4 regions of the Arthrobacter sp. StoSoilB19 genome follow, and region 4 is predicted to be linked to each of the others. Evidence: riboswitches for the same ligand, from Rfam matches in the RefSeq annotation. Region 4 holds a riboswitch; each other region holds the start of a gene.
What was found. Region 4 has a riboswitch for S-adenosylmethionine ahead of LDO86_RS02730 (cobalamin-independent methionine synthase II family protein). Riboswitches for the same ligand answer to the same signal wherever they lie in the genome.
Positions count from the first base shown of each region.

Region 1: another riboswitch for S-adenosylmethionine. It lies ahead of LDO86_RS06750 (bifunctional o-acetylhomoserine/o-acetylserine sulfhydrylase); the one in region 4 lies ahead of LDO86_RS02730 (cobalamin-independent methionine synthase II family protein).
Region 2: another riboswitch for S-adenosylmethionine. It lies ahead of LDO86_RS18605 (DUF1737 domain-containing protein); the one in region 4 lies ahead of LDO86_RS02730 (cobalamin-independent methionine synthase II family protein).
Region 3: another riboswitch for S-adenosylmethionine. It lies ahead of LDO86_RS12660 (aminotransferase class V-fold PLP-dependent enzyme); the one in region 4 lies ahead of LDO86_RS02730 (cobalamin-independent methionine synthase II family protein).

Region 1 is NZ_AP024650.1:1,471,950-1,476,953, reverse strand. Features, by position in the region: gene LDO86_RS06755 (homoserine O-acetyltransferase) at 1-1,073, opposite strand, end outside; SAM riboswitch class IV at 1,086-1,201, opposite strand; gene LDO86_RS06750 (bifunctional o-acetylhomoserine/o-acetylserine sulfhydrylase) at 1,302-2,624, opposite strand; SAM riboswitch class IV at 2,668-2,782, opposite strand; gene LDO86_RS06745 (VOC family protein) at 3,001-3,639, shown strand; gene LDO86_RS06740 (HNH endonuclease signature motif containing protein) at 3,829-5,004, shown strand, end outside.
Region 2 is NZ_AP024650.1:4,020,234-4,025,237, reverse strand. Features, by position in the region: gene LDO86_RS18620 (glutamate--cysteine ligase) at 1-373, shown strand, start outside; gene LDO86_RS18615 (O-succinylhomoserine sulfhydrylase) at 509-1,717, opposite strand; gene LDO86_RS18610 (rhodanese-like domain-containing protein) at 1,718-2,128, opposite strand; gene LDO86_RS18605 (DUF1737 domain-containing protein) at 2,125-2,400, opposite strand; SAM riboswitch class IV at 2,414-2,529, opposite strand; gene opgC (OpgC domain-containing protein) at 2,755-5,004, shown strand, end outside.
Region 3 is NZ_AP024650.1:2,753,724-2,758,727, reverse strand. Features, by position in the region: gene LDO86_RS12670 (metal-dependent transcriptional regulator) at 1-426, opposite strand, end outside; gene LDO86_RS12665 (class I SAM-dependent methyltransferase) at 472-1,230, opposite strand; gene LDO86_RS12660 (aminotransferase class V-fold PLP-dependent enzyme) at 1,333-2,751, opposite strand; SAM riboswitch class IV at 2,788-2,901, opposite strand; gene hisN (histidinol-phosphatase) at 3,054-3,866, opposite strand; gene rsgA (ribosome small subunit-dependent GTPase A) at 3,911-5,004, opposite strand, start outside.
Region 4 is NZ_AP024650.1:561,153-566,156, forward strand. Features, by position in the region: gene LDO86_RS02725 (uracil-DNA glycosylase) at 1-565, opposite strand, end outside; gene LDO86_RS02730 (cobalamin-independent methionine synthase II family protein) at 767-1,975, opposite strand; SAM riboswitch class I at 1,989-2,092, opposite strand; gene LDO86_RS02735 (M14 family zinc carboxypeptidase) at 2,277-3,362, shown strand; gene LDO86_RS02740 (adenylosuccinate synthase) at 3,601-4,890, shown strand.

The DNA.
Region 1 (5,004 bases), 910 kb from region 4:
ATCTCTGTCAGGAACCCGTCGTGCCCGATCGGCGCCTGGATGACGTGCACGTCCACGTCCCCCGGCAGGGCCTGGGCCAGCTCACGGGACTGCGACGGGAAATACAGCCGGTCCGAATCCACGGCGGCCACGAAGAACCTGGCGGTGGACCTGGCCAGGGTTTCGGCCAGGGTTCCGCGGCCCCGGCAGATGTCATGGCTCATCAGCGCCTCGGTGAGGGCGATATAGCTGTTGGCGTCGAAGCGCTTCACGAGCTTGCTGCCCTGGTGGTCCAGGTAGCTTTCCACCTGGTAGCGGCCGCGGGCGGCCAGAGCCTCACCCTTCAGGGGCGACTCCGGCGCCTGGGGTTCCCGGCCGAAGCGGCCTTCCAGTTCAGCCGCGGACCGGTAGGTGATGTGGGCAATGCGCCGGGCAAGTGCCAGCCCGGCTTCCGGGCAGGGGCCGCCGTAGTAGTCGCCGCCGTTGAAGTGTGGGTCCTGCCGGATGGCCAGGGTCTGGGCCTGCGCGAAGGCGATCTGTTCCGCCGTGCTCGCGGCACCCACGGAGATGACGGCGCAGCGCTGCACCCTCTCCGGGTAGGTCACTGCCCATTCAAGGGCGCGGGCGCCGCCCATGGATCCGCCCAGGACAGCGAACCAGCTGCTGATGCCCAGCTGGTCAGCCAGCCGGGCCTCTGCCACCGTGCTGTCCCGCAGGGTGACCAGGGGGAAGCGGGAGCCCCAGGGGGCTCCGTCCGGGGCGGCCGACGACGGGCCCGTGGACCCGTAGCAGCCGCCCACGATGTTGACGGACACCACGAAGAACTTGTCCGTGTCCACGGGAGCGCCGGGACCGGCCAATTGTTCCCACCAGCCTTCTTCGTCCGTGTCGCCGCGGGTCACGTGGGTGCTGCCGGTCAGGGCGTGCTCGATCAGGATGGCGTTGCTGGCGTCGGCGTTGAGCGTGCCCCAGGTTTCGTAGGCCAGCGTGACGTCCGGGAGGTGCCCCCCGGCTTCGAGTTCCAGCCCTCCGATGGAGGCGTAGCGGACAATTCCGTGTTCGGGGATGGTGGTTCGGGCGACGGTAACCGTCATGGCAAGACCTCTTCTACGCGCTTGCCTGCCGTCGTCTGACCGGCAGGCCAGGTCCTCACCCGGGGCACCCCACCGCGGATGGAGGGTTGCCGGCCAGCAAGCCGGGGCTGTCACTGGCACTCATGACCTGGTTCGAGTGTACGAAACACCCCCCGCTCCAGGCCAAGAGTGTGACTGGTTGTGACTTCCCCGCTTGCCGGCCCTTCCGGCGTCAGCCCTGGCGCGCTTTTAGCTCTGGGCGTCTTTGGCAGCGCGGAAACCCGCTTCCAGGTCGGCCAGGATGTCGTCGATGTGCTCCAGGCCAACAGAGAGCCGGACCAGTCCCGGATTCACCCCGGCCACCGCTTGCTGCTCCGGCGAGAGCTGGCTGTGGGTGGTCGACGCCGGGTGGATGACCAGGGAGCGGACGTCGCCGATGTTGGCCACGTGGGAGTGCAGCTCCAGGGCGTCGACGAAGCGCTTGCCCGCCTCCGCTCCGCCGGCAAGGTTGAAGGCCACGACGGCGCCCGTTCCCTTGGGCCCGTACTTGCGGCCACGCTCGTACCAGGGGCTGGAGGGCAACCCGGCGTAGGCGACGGATTCGACGTCGTCCCGTCCTTCCAGCCAGCGCGCCACTTCAGTGGCGTTGGCAACGTGGCGTTCCACCCGCAGGCTCAGCGTCTCCAGGCCCTGGGAGATCAGGAAGGCGTTGAAGGGGGAAACCGCCGAGCCAAGGTCGCGCAGCAGCTGGACGCGGGCCTTGAGGATGTAGGAGAGGTTGGCACCCAGCGCACCGTCGGCGCCTAGGTCGCGGGCGTAGACCAGGCCGTTGTAGGTGGGGTCCGGGGTGTTGAAGCCGGGGAACCGTTCAGGGTCCTTGCCGAAGTCGAATTTGCCGGAGTCCACGATCACGCCGGCAATTGCGGAGCCGTGGCCGCCCAGGTATTTGGTGGCGGAGTGGATCACGATGTCCGCACCCCACTCCAGTGGGCGGATCAGGTAGGGCGTGGACAGGGTGTTGTCCACGATCAGTGGCACGCCTGCCTGGTGGGCCACCTCGGAGATGCCTTCGATGTCCAGGACGTCCTGGCGGGGATTGGACACCACTTCACCGAAAAAGAGCTTGGTGTTCGGCTGGACGGCGTCGCGCCACTGGTCCAGGTTGTCGGGATCCTGGACGAAGGTGACCGAGATGCCGAACTTCTTCAGGGTGTGGGCGAACAGGTTGTACGTTCCGCCATAAAGGCTGGGGCTCGCCACAATATGGTCCCCCGCCTCCGCAATGTTCAGCACCGCGAACGTCTCGGCGGCCTGGCCAGAGCTCAGCAGCAATGCGGCCAGGCCTCCCTCAAGGCTGGCGATCCGCTGTTCGACGGCATCCTGGGTGGGGTTGCCGATCCGGGTGTAGATGGGTGCAAGTTCGGCGAGGGCAAAGCGGTTGGCTGCGCTTTCGGCGCTGGGGAACACGAAGGACGTGGTCTGGTAAATGGGGAGCGCGCGGGCTCCTGTGGCACTGTCGGGCTCCTGGCCGGCATGGATCTGGCGGGTTTCGAAAGACCATCCGTTGGACATCTCAGTCTCCTATGACATGGGCCCGGAATGCGTGGGGCAGTACGGGCCGCGCTTGCTTCCGGCTCTTGCCGGACAGCCAGGTCCTCACCCGGGGCACCCCACCGCGGGTGGAGGGTTGCCGGCCAGCGAGCCGGGGCTTGGCGCTGGCGCTCATGACCTGCGCCCAGTCTAGGAACGGGGTAGTCGCCGTGGACAGCATTGTGACGAACAAGGTCGCCCTGCATGGCTTTCGAGCCGCCACAGGTGGGCCGCCCCGCACCCGGCCGGGGACGCCGCCGTCGTCCTTCTTGCCCATGTTCCCGGCCCTTTTCCCGGCCCTTTTCCAGTAAGGGTACCCTTAGCTGAGAGCCGGATCACAAAGTGCCAAGATGTTGCCATGCGCATGGATCACGTCTCTTACGCCTGTGAACAAGATGGCCTCGCGGCCACTACCGAACGTATTTCATCTGCCCTCGGCGTTGAGGCAGTGAAGGGCGGGGTGCACCCCCGGTTCGGAACCCGGAATATGATCATCCCGCTCGCCGGGCACAAGTACCTGGAAGTCGTAGAGGTCCTGGACCACCCGGCTTCGGACAAGGCACCGTTCGGACAGGCCGTGCGTGCCCGTTCCGCGGCCGGTGGCGGCTGGATGGGCTGGTGCGTCGAAGTGGACGACCTCGCCCCGTTCGAGGCACGCCTTGGCCGCGCCGCGGTGAACGGCAACCGCAAGTTCCCGGACGGCCGGGAGCTGGTCTGGAAACAGATTGGCATCCTTGGCCTTATCGCCGATCCCCAGGTGCCGTACATGCTCAAGTGGGAAGGCGACCCGGCACTGCACCCGTCCAACGCCTACCCCAGCAACCTTAAGATGAGCTGCCTGACCATCGCCGGCTCCGCGTCCCGCGTGACCGAGTGGCTGGGTGAACCGGTGGAGAAGCCGCTTGAGGACGTGGCGGTGGAGTGGGTCGCCCCGCATGGAACTCCGGGCATCCTGTCGGTCACGTTTGAAACCGCCAACGGAGCCGTCACCATCTGACGCTCCACCCCAGCCTCCCGGAATGTCCGGGAGGGGGTTCACCGGGCCAGTACCCGGATCAGCTTCGGCCGCCATCAGGTGGTGACAACGGCGTCACTACCCGATGGCGGCCGAATTCATTTAAGTGGCTGCTTCCTACATCGCTGCGATCCAGGTCTGAATGTCGGTGCCTCGCTGGATGATGTGGGTATGGGAATCGGCACGGGTGTTGGGGTGGTGTTGGAGGGTGTTTCTGCCTCTGTTGCTGCCCTCGATGCTCTTACCCGTGAGGATCATTTCCTTGCCGCCGGGACCGGTGTTGGCGCTGACGTGGATGTGCTGCAGCGGCGGTACGAGCTCCGGCTGGAACGGCTGGAGGCAGTCTCCCGGGTCGAGGCTCAGCTCGCCGCGGTGAAAGCCCTGGACGCGGCAGAAGCGGTCGAAATCCAGCAGGCACTGCTTGCCCCCGACGCCCCCGTGGATGAGCGCATGTTTTCGGAGATGTCAACGGTGGAGGAGATCGCCGGAGTCCTGACCGTCAGTTCCGCGGCCGCAGGCGGGTTGGTGGAACAGTCCCGCCGGGTGTGTTCCCTGCCGCCGCTCCTGGGCGCCCTGTCAGCCGGTGACCTGTCGTGGCAGCATGCCAGGATTGTCGCCGACGAAACCGAGGGGCTCACCCCTGACGGGGCTGCTGCCTTGGTGGCGCACTTCTTCGACCCCGACGCCCCCAACCCCGCCCGCGGCGCCGCCCCCGGCGAACTCGTCCCCGCCCGGTTCCGCGCCAAGATCCGCGCCTGGCGGGAACGCCACCACCCCGAAACCCTCGAAAAACGCCACGCCAAAGGCGTCGCGGACCGGCGGATGGAATACACCCCCGACCGCGACGGCATGGCCTGGCTCTCGCTCTACCTCCCCGGCGACACCGCCTGCGCCATCTGGAACCGCACCACCGCCACCGCCCGCGGCCTGCAGGGCCCTGACGAGCCCCGCACCCTCACCCAACTCCGCCCCGACATCGCAGCATCACTCCTCCTCGGCGCCGGAACCACCACGGCCACCGGTGAGGCTGCTCCGGGTGGGGCTGCACGGGCTACAGGTGATACGGCGGCCGCAGGCAGCGTTTCCGGCACAGGGAGCACTGGTGATGTTGGCAAGGTCCCCACCCCTCGGGCCGATGTCCTGGTCACCGTCCCGGTCTTCGCCCTGCTCGGACTCACCGATGAGCCGGCCGTGCTGAACGGCATGGGCCCCATCCCTGCCTCAATGGCACGGAGGCTTGTCGCGGACGGGGCGGAGTCGTTCTACCGCGTCCTGGTCGACCCCCGCGACGGGGCACCACTGGAGATCGGACGCACCCGCTACCGGCTCCCCGAAACCATCAAACAA
Region 2 (5,004 bases), 910 kb from region 4:
CACCGTCCTCCTCCGGATGGCCTCGTGGCAGGCCAGCAGCGCCGGGCTAAGCGGTGAACTCCTGGATTTTGGGAATTTCCGGCCCGCACCGGCCGCGGACGTGGTCCGGTCCCTGGTGGATTACCTGGCTCCCGTCCTGTCCGAACAGGGGGAGCTGGCACTGGCACGGCAGGGGGTGGAGGACATCATCGCCCGCGGAACGGGAGCCGCCGAACAGCGCCGCGCCCGGGACAAGGCGGTGGCGGGACCGCCCCCGGAGGACATGGGGTTCGGCGCCGTGGTGCGGCAGGCCGTCAACGTGACCATGCGGGATGCCCTGGACCTTGCTGACGTGGAGGGCACGCCCGAACTGCTGCGGGTCCGCCAGAGCTGACCTTCGACGCGCATATCCATTCCCGACGCGCAGATTCCTCCTCGCGGCCCATATTTGGTGCGCGCCAGGGAATCTGCGCATCGAAAGGAGGAAGCGCGTCGCCCGGACCCAGAGGAGCTAGGGCTTCCCGCGCGGCTAGATCTGCTTGAGTGCCTGTTCCAGGTCGCGGAGGAGGTCCTCCGGGTCCTCGAGCCCTACCGAGAGCCGCACCACGCCGTCACTGAGCCCAATGGCGGCGCGCCCTTCCGGCCCCATGGCGCGGTGCGTGGTGGTGGCGGGGTGCGTGATCAGGGACTTCGAATCACCAAGGTTGTTGGAGATGTCGATGATGCGCAGCCCGTCCAGCAGTGCGAAGGCCGCTTCCTTGCCGGAGCGCCCGCCGGAGGGAGCCAGCTCAAGCGTGAGGACCGTACCGCCGGCGCTCATCTGCCGTGCCGCCAGGTCGTACTGCGGGTGGGACTTGAGCAGCGGGTACTTCACCCAGCTCACGGCGGGCTGTTCTTCCAGCCACTCTGCGAGCCGGAGCGCCGTGGCGGAGGAATGGTTCACGCGCAGACTCATGGTCTCCAGGCCCTTGGTCAGGACCCAGGCGTTGAACGCCGAGAGTGCGGGCCCGGTGTGGCGCATGAGCTGTTTTACGGGACCGTCGATGAACTCCTTGGTGCCCAGGATGGCGCCGCCCATGACCCTGCCCTGGCCGTCGATGTGCTTGGTGCCGGAGTAGACGATGACGTCGGCGCCCAGGTCACCGCAGCGCTGCAGCAGGGGAGTGGCGAAGACGTTGTCCGCCACCACCTTGGCGCCGGCGGCATGCGCAAGTTCGCTGACCGCGGCGATGTCCACGATCTCCTGCATCGGGTTGGACGGGGATTCGAAGAAGACGGCGGTGGTGGGCTTGGAGAGGGCCTCGCGCCACTGGTCCAGGTCCGGCCCGTCCACGAAGACGGTCTCCACGCCCCACCGGGGAAGGATCTCGTTCAAAATCACGAAGCACGAACCGAACAGCGACCGGGCGGCCACCACCCGGTCGCCGGCAGCCAGCAGGGCACCAAGCGCGGTGAACACCGCGGACATGCCCGACGCCGTCGCGAAGCAGGCTTCGGTGCCTTCCAGCAGCCGGAGCCGCTCCTGGAAGGTGGCCACGGACGGGTTTCCGTAGCGGGAGTAGACAAAGCGTTCGTCCTCGCCGGTGAAGGCGCGTTCAGCTGCTGCCGCGGATTCGTAGACGAAGCCGGAGTTCAGGAAGATGGCCTCGGACGTTTCCTGGAAGTTGGTGCGGTCCAGCCCGCCACGGACAGCCTGGGTGTCGGGGTTCCAGCCGGGGGCGTCTTGGTTGAAGGTCACTTAGTTCTTTCCGAGGTTGGTGGGAAGGCCGCGGTTTTTCCAGCCGTTGACGGTGCGTTCGCCATAGCGGTCCGGCTCGCCTTCAAAGCCCTCCAGCACGTTGTAGGAGGTGAAGCCGGCCCGGGTGGCCGCGATGGCTGCCGCGATGGACCGCTGGCCGGAGCGGCACAGGAACACCAGTTCGGTTGAACGGTCCTCGGGCGCCTGCTGGCTGAGGTCGTTGATGAAGTCGGGGTTGGGGATGCCGCCGGGGAAGGTCCACTGGATGAAGAGGGGGTCGTTGTCCGTGGCCTTGGTGTCCGGAATGCCGATGTGGGCCCATTCGCCCTCGGTGCGGACGTCCACCAGGATGGCGCCCTGTTCCAGCTTCTCCCATGCTTCCTGGGGCGTGAGGTCTCCCGCGTAGCTCATGCGTGGCCCTCGCCGTCGAACTCGCCTTCAAATTCGGCGTCCAGTTCATCCACTGCGGTGGCAACCGCGGCATCGGCCGAGGCGATTGCCGCCGGAAGGACCACTGCCTGCGCCACGATCACGCTGGTGCCGTTGAAGGTGGCTGCCGGGCTGCCGTGCAGCACATAGCCGTCGGCCAGGGCCGTGGAGATCCGCTCGCAGAATGAACGGTCATCCGGGCCGGTGATCAGGCGGTAGGACAATTTTTCGTCAGGGGCAGGTGCGTCAGACACGACGGATCTCCTTCTTTCACGCTTGCAGCTCGAATCGGTCGATATGCCGAGTATTCACCTGAGGCACCCCGCCGCGAAAGGGAGGGTTGCCGACCGGCCAGTCAGGGCTTCACACCGGTACTCATTACTCCCCAAAAACGTAACATCTGCCGCGCCAAGCCGCACCGCCGCCGTCGTCATGTTCCGTAATTGAGCAGCGCTGAAGGGAGGCGCGGGGTTGAAGGAAAGCGCGACGGCGGACATCGCCGCAGGTGGGCGGCCGGCCACGTGCCGCCCGGGGCCGCAGGGCCGATAAAGTTCTTACCGGGGCGCCGCCCCGTCGTCACAGCAATGAGCACCGGGGGTCCTGTCAGCATGCGGGCAAACACATCGCGCCACCAGGCCGCCATCCGGGGGACCCGCCGGCCGTCCATCGGGGCGTTCCTGGCCGCGGCCCTCGTCAGCCTCCTGGCCCTGCTGGCGGCTGCGCCGGCGCATGCGGCGGACGTTGCGCCGGAAAAGGGAAAGCCCTGGCTGGGCGCGGTGCTCGAGTGGGGCGAGGACACCGCCGCAGGTTTCAGCGGCCGGCTTGGTGCCAGTCCGGCCGTCTTCGGCCACGACATCACCATCCCCTACCGCGATGCGGAACGGAACGACCTTGACGGCTTCCTTCAGCAGGCCGCGTCCCTAGGCGCCCACGCCCTGCTCACGGTGAAGCCGTCAGTGCCCCTGGACCAGCTCGGCACCGCGGAAGCGGAAGCATTCGCAGCGCAGGTGCGCGACCTTACGTCCGGGTTCAAGGGGCAGTTGCTGATCCGGTTCGCCCCGGACATGAATGCAAGCTGGGTGGCCTGGGGCCAGCAGCCCGCCGCGTACCGGCAGGCCTTCAGGGCTGTGGCGGCAGCGTTCAAGAAGTACGACGGCGGCCGGGCCACCTTGGTGTGGGCGCCTTACCTGGGCAAGGACTACCCCTTTGACCGCAACCGGGATGCCCCGCAGCCCGGAACCGAAGGCTTTTCCCTCCTGGACACGAACGGCGACGGGGCCTGGAACTCAAGCGACAGCGCCTACGCCCCTTACTACCCGGGCGACGACGCAGTGGACTGGGCGGGGCTGGCCGCCTATCACGACGACACGGCCGGCGGCCCCGCCGTCAACTCCCAGCCGAGGGCCGGCGAGCTCCAGGACATGCTGACGGCCTCCGGCGGCGAAAACTTCTACGGCACCTATTCCGAGGGGCGCAACAAGCCGTTCCTCCTCCAGACCTCTGCTTTCTACAGCCCCGCGTCCGGCGGCGCGCAGGAGGCGGACATCAAGGCGGGCTGGTGGGACCAGGTGGTGGGAACTGCCACTTCCCCAGCTTTTGCCGGGACGGCCGCCGTTGTCTGGGACGAGCGCACCAGCACCAGGGATACCGGCGTGGCGAGCATCAGCTGGCTGCTCACGGGACAGGCGGGCATCGCCAAAGCGGCCCTGGACAGGCTGAAGGCATCGCCAATGGTCACCGGGCCGGTCACCGACGTGGCATCCGGGAGCACCTACGTCCGGGCCAACACGCTCTCCGGGGCTGCCGCCTGGACTGTTGCCGCCGCCATGGCCATCCTCCTGGTGGCCCTGTGGCAGATACCCCGCCGGATCAACGCAGCCACGGCCTGGGGCTACCAGGATCCCTCCGCCAGGGACTCGCGCATCGATCTGCTGCGCGGGATGGCCATCGTCTTTGTGGTGGTGAACCACCTGGGCATGGCATCGCTGTTCCAGCTGCTCACCCAGGAGGCCGTGGGCTTCGTGTCGGGTGCGGAACTGTTCGTCCTGTTCTCCGGACTGGTGGTGGGCATGGTGTACGGACCCAAGGCCAGGGAGGACTTCGGGCAGGTGGTCGACCTCACGACCCGCCGCGCCGGCAAGCTCTACCTGACGGCGCTGGCCGTGCTGATCGGCGTCTTCCTTCTGTCCCTGCTCCCGTTCTTCCACACCGAGGCCCTGACCACGTTCGTGGACCAGGGGACCGGTGGCGCCGGGCACAACGGGGCCGGCCGGACCTACGACCTCTATGCGGGCATGTCATCGCTGTTCCAGTTCCCCGTCCCGCCCCAGGTGCTTCCGGCCATCGTGCTGCTGCAGTTCGGTCCCTGGCAGTTCAATGTCATGGGGCTCTATGTGGTGCTGTTGCTGGTCAGCCCGCTGATCCTCGCGGCGCTGAACCGCGGAAAGGCCATCTGGGTCGTGGCGGTGTCGGTTGCCGTGTATGCGGCAGGTGCCATGACCAGGTTCCGGATCCTGCCCTCGCAGTTTGAGGACTCCTTCCCGCTGCTGGTGTGGCAGGTGCTTTTCGTGCTTGGGCTGGTTGCGGGCTACCATCGGCGCAGCATCACAGCGTGGCTGTCGCGCCACACGTGGGTGGTGGTTGCCTGCACCACGGCAGCATTCGCTTTGGCCTTCCTGTCCTGGGGCAACCCCTACCTGGCCAACGCCTATGACGTCCGACTGGCGCTGCTGCCGGATGCGTCCTACCGGGCAATGTATGACGCCTTCTTCGGCCGGACATACCTGGCCCCGGGCCGGCTGCTCAACGTCCTGGTCCTGGTGGTGGCTGCGTACGCATTCCTCAGTGCTTACTGGAAA
Region 3 (5,004 bases), 2.2 Mb from region 4:
CACCTGCCCGTCCGCCGTGGGGATTGGATCGCCGTGCGGGTCACGCTTCGGGTCCCCGAGCTTGGCGGCGACCCGTTCGATGAACGTGTCCGACACGGCGTGTTCGAGTTGTTCAGCCTCATCGTGGACTTCGTCCCAGCTGTATCCGAGCCGCTGGACAAGGTATGTCTCGATCAGCCGGTGGCGCCGGACCATGGACAGCGCCAGCCGCAGGCCGGCCTCGGTCAGCGTGACGGCGCTGTAGGGCTTGTGGTCCACCAGGCCCTGGTCCTTGAGTTTGCGGACCATTTCCGACACCGAGGAATTTGCCACCCCCAGCCGCTGTGCGAGCTGGGAGGACGTGATGGGCTTGTCCTGCCATTCGGTAAAGGAATAAATGACCTTGACGTAATCCTCGATCGAGGAGGAGGGCGCGCTGGTCTTCACGAATCCAAGCCTACCGGCTCTGCAGGCGCCATACGGGATGCGCCGTCATGCCTTGACGGCCCGCCAAGCCAGGGTGAGGTAGGGAAGGTCGATTTCCTGGTCAGGGGTGTAGGCAAGGTGTTCGTGCAGGTACCAGTCCAGGTTGGCCAGGACCTTGGCCCGCGTTGACTCGCCGGCCCGGAGGTAGTAGCTGCGGGATTTAGTGAGTTCCATCAGGTCCGTGGTGTCCACTGTGTCCTGCCAGTGGGTGACATGCCCTTCGAGCCCCTGGAACTCCGGGCCGATGACGGGCTTGTGCCCCGGCCGGTAGACGTCGCCTGCGTGCATGATCCGGGAGAGCCGGTGCACCCAGGGCACTGAGGTGTCCAGCTGGTTCCACACCAGGCCGAGGGTTCCGTGCGGGCGCAGCACGCGGGCCAGTTCGGTGCTTGCCGCCAGGGCGTCGCACCAGTGCCACGCCTGGGCTACGGTGACGACGTCGAAGCTGGCGTCGGGCAGGCCTGTCGCCTCGGCAGTCCCCGGCATCGCCGTGGCAGCCGGGTAGTGTTCCGTGAGCTGGGCGAGCATGTCCGCCGAGGGGTCCACGGCCGTGACGTCCAGCCCCATGTCCAGCAGCAGCGCGGTGAACTTTCCGGTACCGGCACCAACGTCGAGGGCTTCATGGGCGTCGGCGGGCACCAGCCACCGGGCGGACTCCTCAGGGTAGCCGGGCCGGACGCGCTGGTAGTGCCTGCCGCCGTCCTGGAAGCTCCGGCCCAGTTCCCTGCGCCGCCCGTGATCAAGCTTGGGGCCACCCCGAACCACGCGTGGCCTCCTTCAGCTGACGTCCTGCGGTACCTTTCGAATTTACCGCATTCCCCTGACGCACGGTCAGCCGGCTGAAACAGGAGTGGCCGGTCTCCGGCGTCAGTCGTCGATGCAGGGCGCTGCGCCGGCTGTTCCAGGGGTGTTGGGCGCCCAGTGCGGGTAGGTGCGGGTGTCGTTGGCAGGGACCCAGCGGCCTGCGTCCACCACGTAGTCCCAGCCCAGCCCGTTGCTCCGGAGCGCCTGGATGCCGGCCAGCAGGCGCTCGGCATCTTCCAGGCGCGAACCGACGCCGAAGCTGGCGCGGAGGGAACCGGACGGCAGGCCCAGGCGCTTCAGCAGGGGATGGGCGCAGAAGCGCCCGTCACGCAGGCCCACGCCATGCTCTGCCGAAAGGTACGCCGCCACCAGTCCTGCGTCGTAACCCTCGACGGAGAAGTTGACCACCCCGATGGTGTCCGTTTCGGGGTTGGTGTCCTTGAAGATCTGGTGAACCGTGACGCCGTCGATCCGCTGGAGTCCCTCCACCAGGAAGGAGCGGATGGCGGACTCGTGGGCGTGCCAGCGTTCCTGGTCCAGGCCGGCAATGACCTGGGTGGCGCGGGCCAGCGTGGCGGCCCCCAGGACGTTCGGCGAGCCCCCCTCATGGCGGGCCGGGCCGGTGGCCCAGCTGACGCCGTCGAGCCTGGCTTCCTTGACGGCGCCGCCGCCGGCGAGGTGCGGGACGCCGGCGTCCAGCCAGTCCGGGCGCCCCACCAGGACGCCGGCGCCGAAGGGCGCGTACAGCTTGTGGCCTGAGAAGGCGAGGTAGTCGACGTCATCCGCGCTGATGTCTATGCGGCGGTGCGGCGCGAGCTGGGCCGCATCCACCACGATCCGTGCGCCATGTTCGTGGGCCAGCGCGGCCAGCGCCCGGATGGGGAGGATTTCGCCGGTCACGTTGGAGGCCCCGGTGACCGCGACCAAGCTGACACCGCCCTGTCCAAGCTCGGCACGTACGGCCTCAAGGGTGCCGGTGATGGTGTCGGCGGCGACGATGCTGCGGTGCGGGACGCCCTGCCACGGCAGGAGATTGGCGTGGTGTTCGATGTCCAGGTACAGCACTTCGCCGTCGTGGCGGCCATCGGTCACGGGAAGGCAGCCGGCCAGCAGGTTCAGCGAATCCGTCGTGTTGCGGGTGAAGATGACCGAATCATCCGGGCGGCCGCCCACGAAATCCCTGACGATGCTGCGCGCGTTCTCGTACACGGAGGTGCTGATCTGGGATGCGTATCCTGCCCCGCGGTGGACGCTGGCGTAGTAGGGGAGGATCTCATTCAGGTAAGCCGATACTACGGACAGTGCCGGGGCGGAGGCGCCGTAATCGAGGTTGGCGTACCGCACGTGGCCGCCTGAAATCAGGGGCGCCTGGATTTCGGCGCCGGTGACGGCAGCGAGCGGCCGGCCGGCTGCGGCGTGGCGTGCTTGGGGGACGGCAGCTTCGGCAATGACGGGCTGGGGGGAGACGGTGGCAGTTGTCACAGAGACCTCACTTGGTACAGGACTCCGGCATAGTGGAATCCGCGCTTGCCGCATCCGCTCCGGACCGGCCTGGTCGTCACCCGGGGCACCCCACCGCGAATGGAGGGTTGCCGGCCAGCAAACCGGGGTTTTGCGCTGGCACTCGTGACCTGCATAAAAGCGTAGGACATGGGGCGGCCAGGACTGAAGCCGCGGCAATTGTTAAGGGCTTTGTTACGCGCCCCCGAATAAACGACGCCGGGCACCTGCCTTGGGAGGTGTCCGGCGTCGCATTATTCGTTCAAACGTGGAAAGCGCGTGAGTTACAGCAGATCGTCCAGGTACGGGTTCAATCGGTGCAGGACCTCCGAGTGCAGGATTGAGTTCGTGGCCAGGGCGTTCCCGCCGAACGGGCCGTCCTCGCCTTCCAGGGATGTGAACCGGCCGCCGGCCTCCACCACGATCGGCACCAGGGCAGCCATGTCATAGAGGTTCAGCTCGGGTTCGCAGGCGATGTCCACGGAGCCCTCGGCCACCATGCAATACGACCAGAAATCCCCGTAGGCCCGGGTCCGCCAAACGTCCTCGGTAAGGCCGAGGAACTCGTCAAGGTTTCCGCGTTCCTTCCACCCGCCCAGGCTGGAGTAGGAGAGGGAGGCGTCGGAAAGCTTCGACACGTTGGACACGCGGAGGCGGGTGGCGGCGGCAAGGGACCTGCCCATGTACGCGCCCATGCCTTTCGCCGCCCACCAGCGCTTGCCCAGGGCCGGGGCGCTGACGACGCCCACCACCGGTTCGCCCTCATCCACGAGGGCGATCAGCGTGGCCCATACGGGAACGCCGCGGACAAAGTTCTTGGTTCCGTCAATGGGGTCGATGATCCAGCGCCGGGAACCGTGGCCGGTGCTGCCGAATTCCTCGCCCAGGACGGCGTCGCGGGGGCGTGAACGGGAGAGCTGGCCCCGGATGGCTTCCTCGGCGGCCTTGTCCGCGTCGGTGACCGGCGTCAGGTCCGGCTTGGTCTCAACGTGGAGGTCCAGGGCCTTGAAGCGGCTCATGGTCTGGTCATCCACGGAGTCGGCCAGGACATGGGCCAGGCGCAGGTCATCGTTGTAGCTCGAAGCGGGTTGGATCATGGTTCCAAACTACCGTCTGTGGACGGTTCTGCCGGGAGAACGCGTCAGTTGACGCTGCCGAGCTCCTTGGTTTCCTGTGCTTCCATCCTCGGGTCCGTACCAAGCAGGCGCCGCAGCGAGGCCAGCCGGGCCGCGCCGGTGGGACCTGCGTGTCCGCCTGCCACCCAGTCGTCGAGGCCGCAGTTCACTGCGGTTGCGGTGTGCTTGCAGCCCCGTTCGCAGTTCTCGATGCCGGGGGAGAGGTCCGGGAAGGAGCGCAGGATGCGGTCAGGGTCCACGTGGGCCAGGCCAAAGGAACGGATGCCGGGGGTATCGATGATCCAGCTGCCGGGAGGCGCGTCCGCCAACCGCAAGGCAAGGGCCGACGACGACGTGTGGCGGCCGCGCCCGGTCACGGCATTCACGCCGCCGGTGGCCCGCTCGGCGCCGGTCAGGGCGTTCACCATGGTGGACTTGCCGACGCCGGAGTGCCCCAGCATAACGGTGACCTTGCCATCGAGATGGTCCCGCAGCGCCGCCACTGCGGCGCTGTCCAGCCGCGCCGAGAGCCCGTCATCGGACCGGGCATCGATTCCCGACGCCTGCGCATCCGCCGTCTTGCTGATGATCACCGGGAAGTCCAGGTGCGTGTAGTTGGAAAGCAGGTCCGCGGGGTCTTTGACGTCGGCCTTGGTGACCAGCAGGATGGGTTCGATTCCGGCGTCGTATGCGGCCACGAGCGCGCGGTCGATGAACCCCGTGCGGGGTTCCGGGTTGGCGGCAGCCACCACGATCACCAGTTGGTCGGCGTTGGCCACCACCGCGCGCTCAACGGGGTCGGTGTCGTCGGCGCTGCGGCGCAGGAGGGTGTGGCGGTCCTGGATCTTCACCAGCCGGGCAAGCGTGTCCGGCGCGCCGGAGACGTCCCCCACGAGCGAGACGAAGTCGCCTGCCACAACGGGCGAGCGCCGAAGTTCCCGGGCGCGCGCGGCAATGACAACGCGCTCATTCTCCGAGTCCTCGTCCACTACCGCGGTGTACCGCCCGCGGTCCACCGTGATGATCCGTCCGGTCACGGCGTCGTCGTGGCTGGGGCGGTCTTTGGTGCGCGGCCGGGAGCCCTTCTTGCTGGGACGGATCCGAACGTCCGATTCGTCCC
Region 4 (5,004 bases):
ACTCCTCCTGGCGGGCCGGGGAACCGGCGAAGGCGCGGCCGCTCAGCGAGCGGACCTTGTAGGTCTTCAGGCCGCGGCGCCAGAGGAGGGGCACCTCGGTCTTCAACAGCAGGTTGGCCAGGCGGTTGGCTTCGGTGCCATGCGCCACGATCACCGAGGCGCGGGGGACCAGGGCCAGGAACTTCAGCAGGGGCTTCAGGCCTGACTGGATCTGGTCCGGAGTGAACTTGCCGTTGGCTTCGCCCGGGACGTGCCAAGGGTGGACGTTCCACGGCATGACGAACTCCGGGCGCAGGCCAAGCTTCCACTGGATCCCCAGCATGCGGGTAACAGCGTCCTGGTCGCCGGGGGTGATGAACCCGGACGGATCCACCTCGCCGATGTTGGAGAACAGGCTGATGATGCGGCATTCCTCCACGTCGTGCATGGGGTCCACGTAGGGCACCACGGTTCCGGGCTTGGCCTCCTGCAGGGAATCACACAGTTCGTTGACGGCGGCAACGCTGGGTTCGTAGCGGCGGCTCATGAGCTGTTCGTGGAATGTTTCGGGTGCCAGGGCTGTCATGAAGTGCTGGATCTCCTGCGGGGATTGGCGTTGCTGCCGCCACGGACATGGGCGCACGGCGGCACGGCACATCAGTGGCGGTTGATTGGGGTGGACCAACTCCTGGTCGGCCTACTCCAGTTTAGCAAGCCCAGGCAAGCGAAACGCCGGCCGCCCCTTCCGGTGATGGAAGGCACAGCCGGCGCGTCGGTGCGGGAGCGGCTAGAAGAGGCGCTTCGAGGCGCGGCGGGCACCCTCACCCAGTGCCTCCAGCTTGGCGAAGGCGATCTGCGGGTGCACCCTGCCGCCCAGGCCACAGTCGGTGGAGGCAATGACGTTCCCGCGGCCCACGAGGTCCGCAAAGCGGACGATCCGGTCCGCCACCAGGTCCGGGTGCTCCACCACATTGGTGGCATGCGAAACAACGCCCGGGATGATCACCTTGCCCTCGGGGAGCTTTGTGTCCTCCCACACCCGCCATTCGTGTTCGTGGCGGACGTTTGCCGCTTCAAAGGAATAGGCGCCGGCGTTGACCTGAAGCACAGAGCCGATGATGTCGGCGAACGGGATGTCCGTGGTGTGTGGGCCGTGCCAGGATCCCCAGCACACGTGCAGCCGGATCTGTTCCTGCGGCAGGCCGCGCAGCGCCCAGTTGGTCGCTTCGACGCGCAGTTGGATGAACTTCAGGTAATCGTCCAGGGATGGCTCGGGATTGATCTGGTCCCAGCTTTCGGCCAGGGACGGATCATCGAGCTGCACCGTAAGGCCGGCCTCGATGATGGCCTTGTATTCCTCCCGCATGGCATCAGCGCAGGCGTAGACGAGTTCCTCGTCGTTCTTGTAGTAGTCGTTGGCTACCCGCGCGCATGAGCCGGGGGAGAGGGAGGCCACGAAGCCATCCGTGAGGCCTGCGGCGGCGAGCCCGGTCTTCAGGTTCCGGATGTCCGAGGCCACCAGGTCCTGGCCCGTGTAGGTCAGCGGTCCGGCGATCTTGGGCTGGGCAACGCTCTTGCGGTGGGTGAGGATGCCGGATGCGGGATCGCTGTAGGCCTCGTTGAAGGCCTGCCGGTCGCGCCGGTCCGGGAACGAGGTCAGGACAACGTTGCCGGGGGACGAGCGGCGGACGCCGGACTCGGCCCAGCGGTCCACGGTGGTTGGCTCAAGGCCCCCGAGCCGGGCGAAGGAGTAATTCCACCACGCCCCGTAATCCACCGAGCTGGACATGGTGTGCCCGTACTCGCCGTCGTTGGGGATGTCGATGCCAAGGTCCTTCTGGCGCTGCACCACGTCCACTACGGAGGCTTCGAGGAGTTCCAGGAATTCCGGCGTGATGCCGTCGGCTTCCTTGGCGGCGTTGGCCGCAATGAGTTCAGGGGTGCGGGGCAATGAACCGGCGTGGGTCACGCGGATATGGTCGGTGTTCTGGGACATGCTGGAATCTTCCTTTCCATCGGTCCTGGCAGTAGCACCTTCGGCCGGCAGGAGTCTGCCGGGACGTGGTTGCTGCGGCGTCATTGAGCCAGGTCTCTCGGCCGCTCCGGATGGTCCACTCTCAGATAAATCGACGCGCGTGGAGCCGCGCAAATCCGCACCGCTTTATGTCGTGGGCATGTCCGGCCGGCCGCCGGCGGCAGGACCGGAACGTACTTACAGCGTTTGTCCAGCATATTGACAGGTTTCGTTAAGCTTGGTTGTGTGAATGTCACATGCCTCCGCTGCGACGGAGCGGCGGATGCCACCCGAGCACTCGAAAGAGGTAACTGTGACGAAATCCCTCAGGACCCTTGCCGTTAGCGGAGCCCTCGCGCTCGCCGTCGCAGCAGGTCCGGCGCCCCTGGCCGGCGCCGTAGGCGAAGGGCCTTCCTACGACGGCAACGGCCAGATCACCACGTCGAAGCTGGCCACCTACGACCAGATGGTCTCGTTCCTGAAGGACCAGGATGCGCGCCAGCCCGCCATGGAGCTGGAGGTCATCGGCCAGACCGTCAAAGGCCGCGACATCCACCTGGTCAAGTACATATCGGACCCGGCCAAGCCCACCATCCTGTATTTGACCCAGCAGCACGGCAATGAACAGCTCACCACCGAGGGTGCCCTCGAGTTCGTCAAGCACCTGGGCACGGGCAAGTCGGCAGGCATCCTGGACGGCGTGAACATCCTCATCGTGCCCATGCTCAACGGGGACGGTGCCATGGGGGATGTCAACTTCTCCCTGGACGACTACCTTGCCAGAGGGGACCGCCACCTCACCCGCTACAACGCGGAAGGCGTGGACCTGAACCGGGACCATGTGGCCAAGGTCCAGCCGGAGACCCAGGCGCTGCACAACAACGTGATGCGCAAGTACCGCATTGACTACATGATCGACCTGCACCACCAGGGCACCCGCGCCGAGCGCGACGGCAAGCTGGTTTCCGGCTCCATCCTGTACCCCACCACCCCGAACGCCGACCCCGCCGTCGTCGAGAAATCAAAGCGGCTCGGCGCCGTTGTCTTCAACAACGTTGACTCCACCGGCTGGGGCCACCTGGGCAGGTACCAGGGCGGCAGCGCCGAGACCATCAGCCGCAACGGCATCTCCGTGGAATACGGCATTGCCACCCTGCTTTTCGAGATGCGCGGCATGTCCGACCACTACCTGGATGGTTACGCGCTGGGGCAGCGGAGCAATGGTTACCTGATCAAGCAGACGGTCACCACGCTGGCGTCCACCGCCGCGGCCATCGCGGATGGATCCATTGCCGACGCCGACACCTCCTTCTGGGACACGCTCGCCGAGCAGACGTCCCGGCCCGCGGGGGAGGCCGAGGACGAGTAGGAGGCCCGGCGCCCGCCGCGGCCCATATTTGCGAAAGGGCCGCGGCGGGCCACAACAGTGGACAAAGTGCCCCATCGGCTAAACTTGGGTGGTAAGAGCCCCGGAACTCTTGCTTCGCCGTGCCGTGCTGCGGCTGTGCGAAGGCCGGTATGTTCGGGGCATTCTCATGAACGGCGCTGCATGGGCCCGCCACCAGGTGGCTGGACCCGGGCAGCCCGAACGAATGGGGGAGGATCCCATGCCAGCAATTGTGATCGTAGGAGCCCAGTGGGGCGACGAAGGAAAAGGCAAGGCCACCGACCTTTTGGGCGGCCGTGTTGACTACGTCGTCAAGCCCAATGGCGGCAACAATGCCGGGCACACCGTCGTCGTAGGCGGTGAAAAGTACGAACTCAAGCTGCTGCCGGCAGGCATTCTCAGCCCCAACGCTGTTCCCATCATCGGCAACGGCTGCGTGGTGAACCTCGAAGCCCTCTTCCAGGAAATCGACGGGCTCCAGGCCCGCGGTGCGGACACTTCGAAGCTGCGGGTTTCCGCCAACGCCCACCTGGTGGCCCCGTACCACCAGGTCCTGGACAAAGTGACCGAACGCTTCTTGGGCAGCCGCGCCATCGGCACCACCGGCCGCGGCATCGGCCCCGCCTACATGGACAAGGTGGCCCGGCTGGGCATCCGCGTCCAGGACGTCTTTGACGAATCCATCCTCCGCCAGAAGGTGGAAGGCTCGCTGCGCCAGAAGAACGAACTCCTGGTCAAGGTCTACAACCGCCGCAGCGTTGTGGTGGACGAGATCGTGGACTACTTCCTGTCCTTCGCCGAGCGGCTCCGTCCGCTGGTCATCGACAGCACCCTGGTCCTGAACACCGCGCTGGACGAGGGCAAGGTGGTCCTGATGGAAGGCGGCCAGGCTACGTTCCTGGACGTGGACCACGGCACCTACCCGTTCGTGACCTCCTCCAACCCCACCGCCGGCGGCGCGTCGGTTGGCTCCGGCATCGGGCCCACCCGCATCTCGCGCTCCATCGGCATCATCAAGGCCTACACCACCCGCGTTGGCGCCGGCCCGTTCCCCACGGAACTCTTCGACGAGATGGGCATGTACCTGCAGAAGACCGGCGGCGAATTCGGCGTCAACACTGGACGCCCGCGCCGCTGCGGCTGGTACGACGCCGTCCTGGCCCGGCATGCCTCCCGCGTCAACGGCTTCACGGACTACTTCGTCACCAAGCTGGACGTGCTCACCGGCATCGAACAGATTCCCGTGTGCGTGGCCTACGACGTGGACGGCGTCCGGCACGATGAAATGCCCATGACGCAGACCGAGTTCCACCACGCCAAGCCCATCTTCGAGTACTTCGACGGCTGGACCGAGGACATCACCGGGGCACGCACCCTGGCGGACCTGCCGGAGAACGCCCGGAATTACGTGCTGGCCCTTGAGAAGCTCTCCGGAACCCGGTTCTCCGCCATCGGCGTGGGCCCGGACCGGGACCAGACCATCGTGGTGAACGACCTCATCAACGACTGACACTCCCCAGGGCAGCATGACGACGGCGGCAGGCCACCTTTGCGGGTGGCCTGCCGCTTGTGCGTCCCGGGACGTTCGGCCCCGGGTGGAAAAGCAATTTACACAGGCTTAACG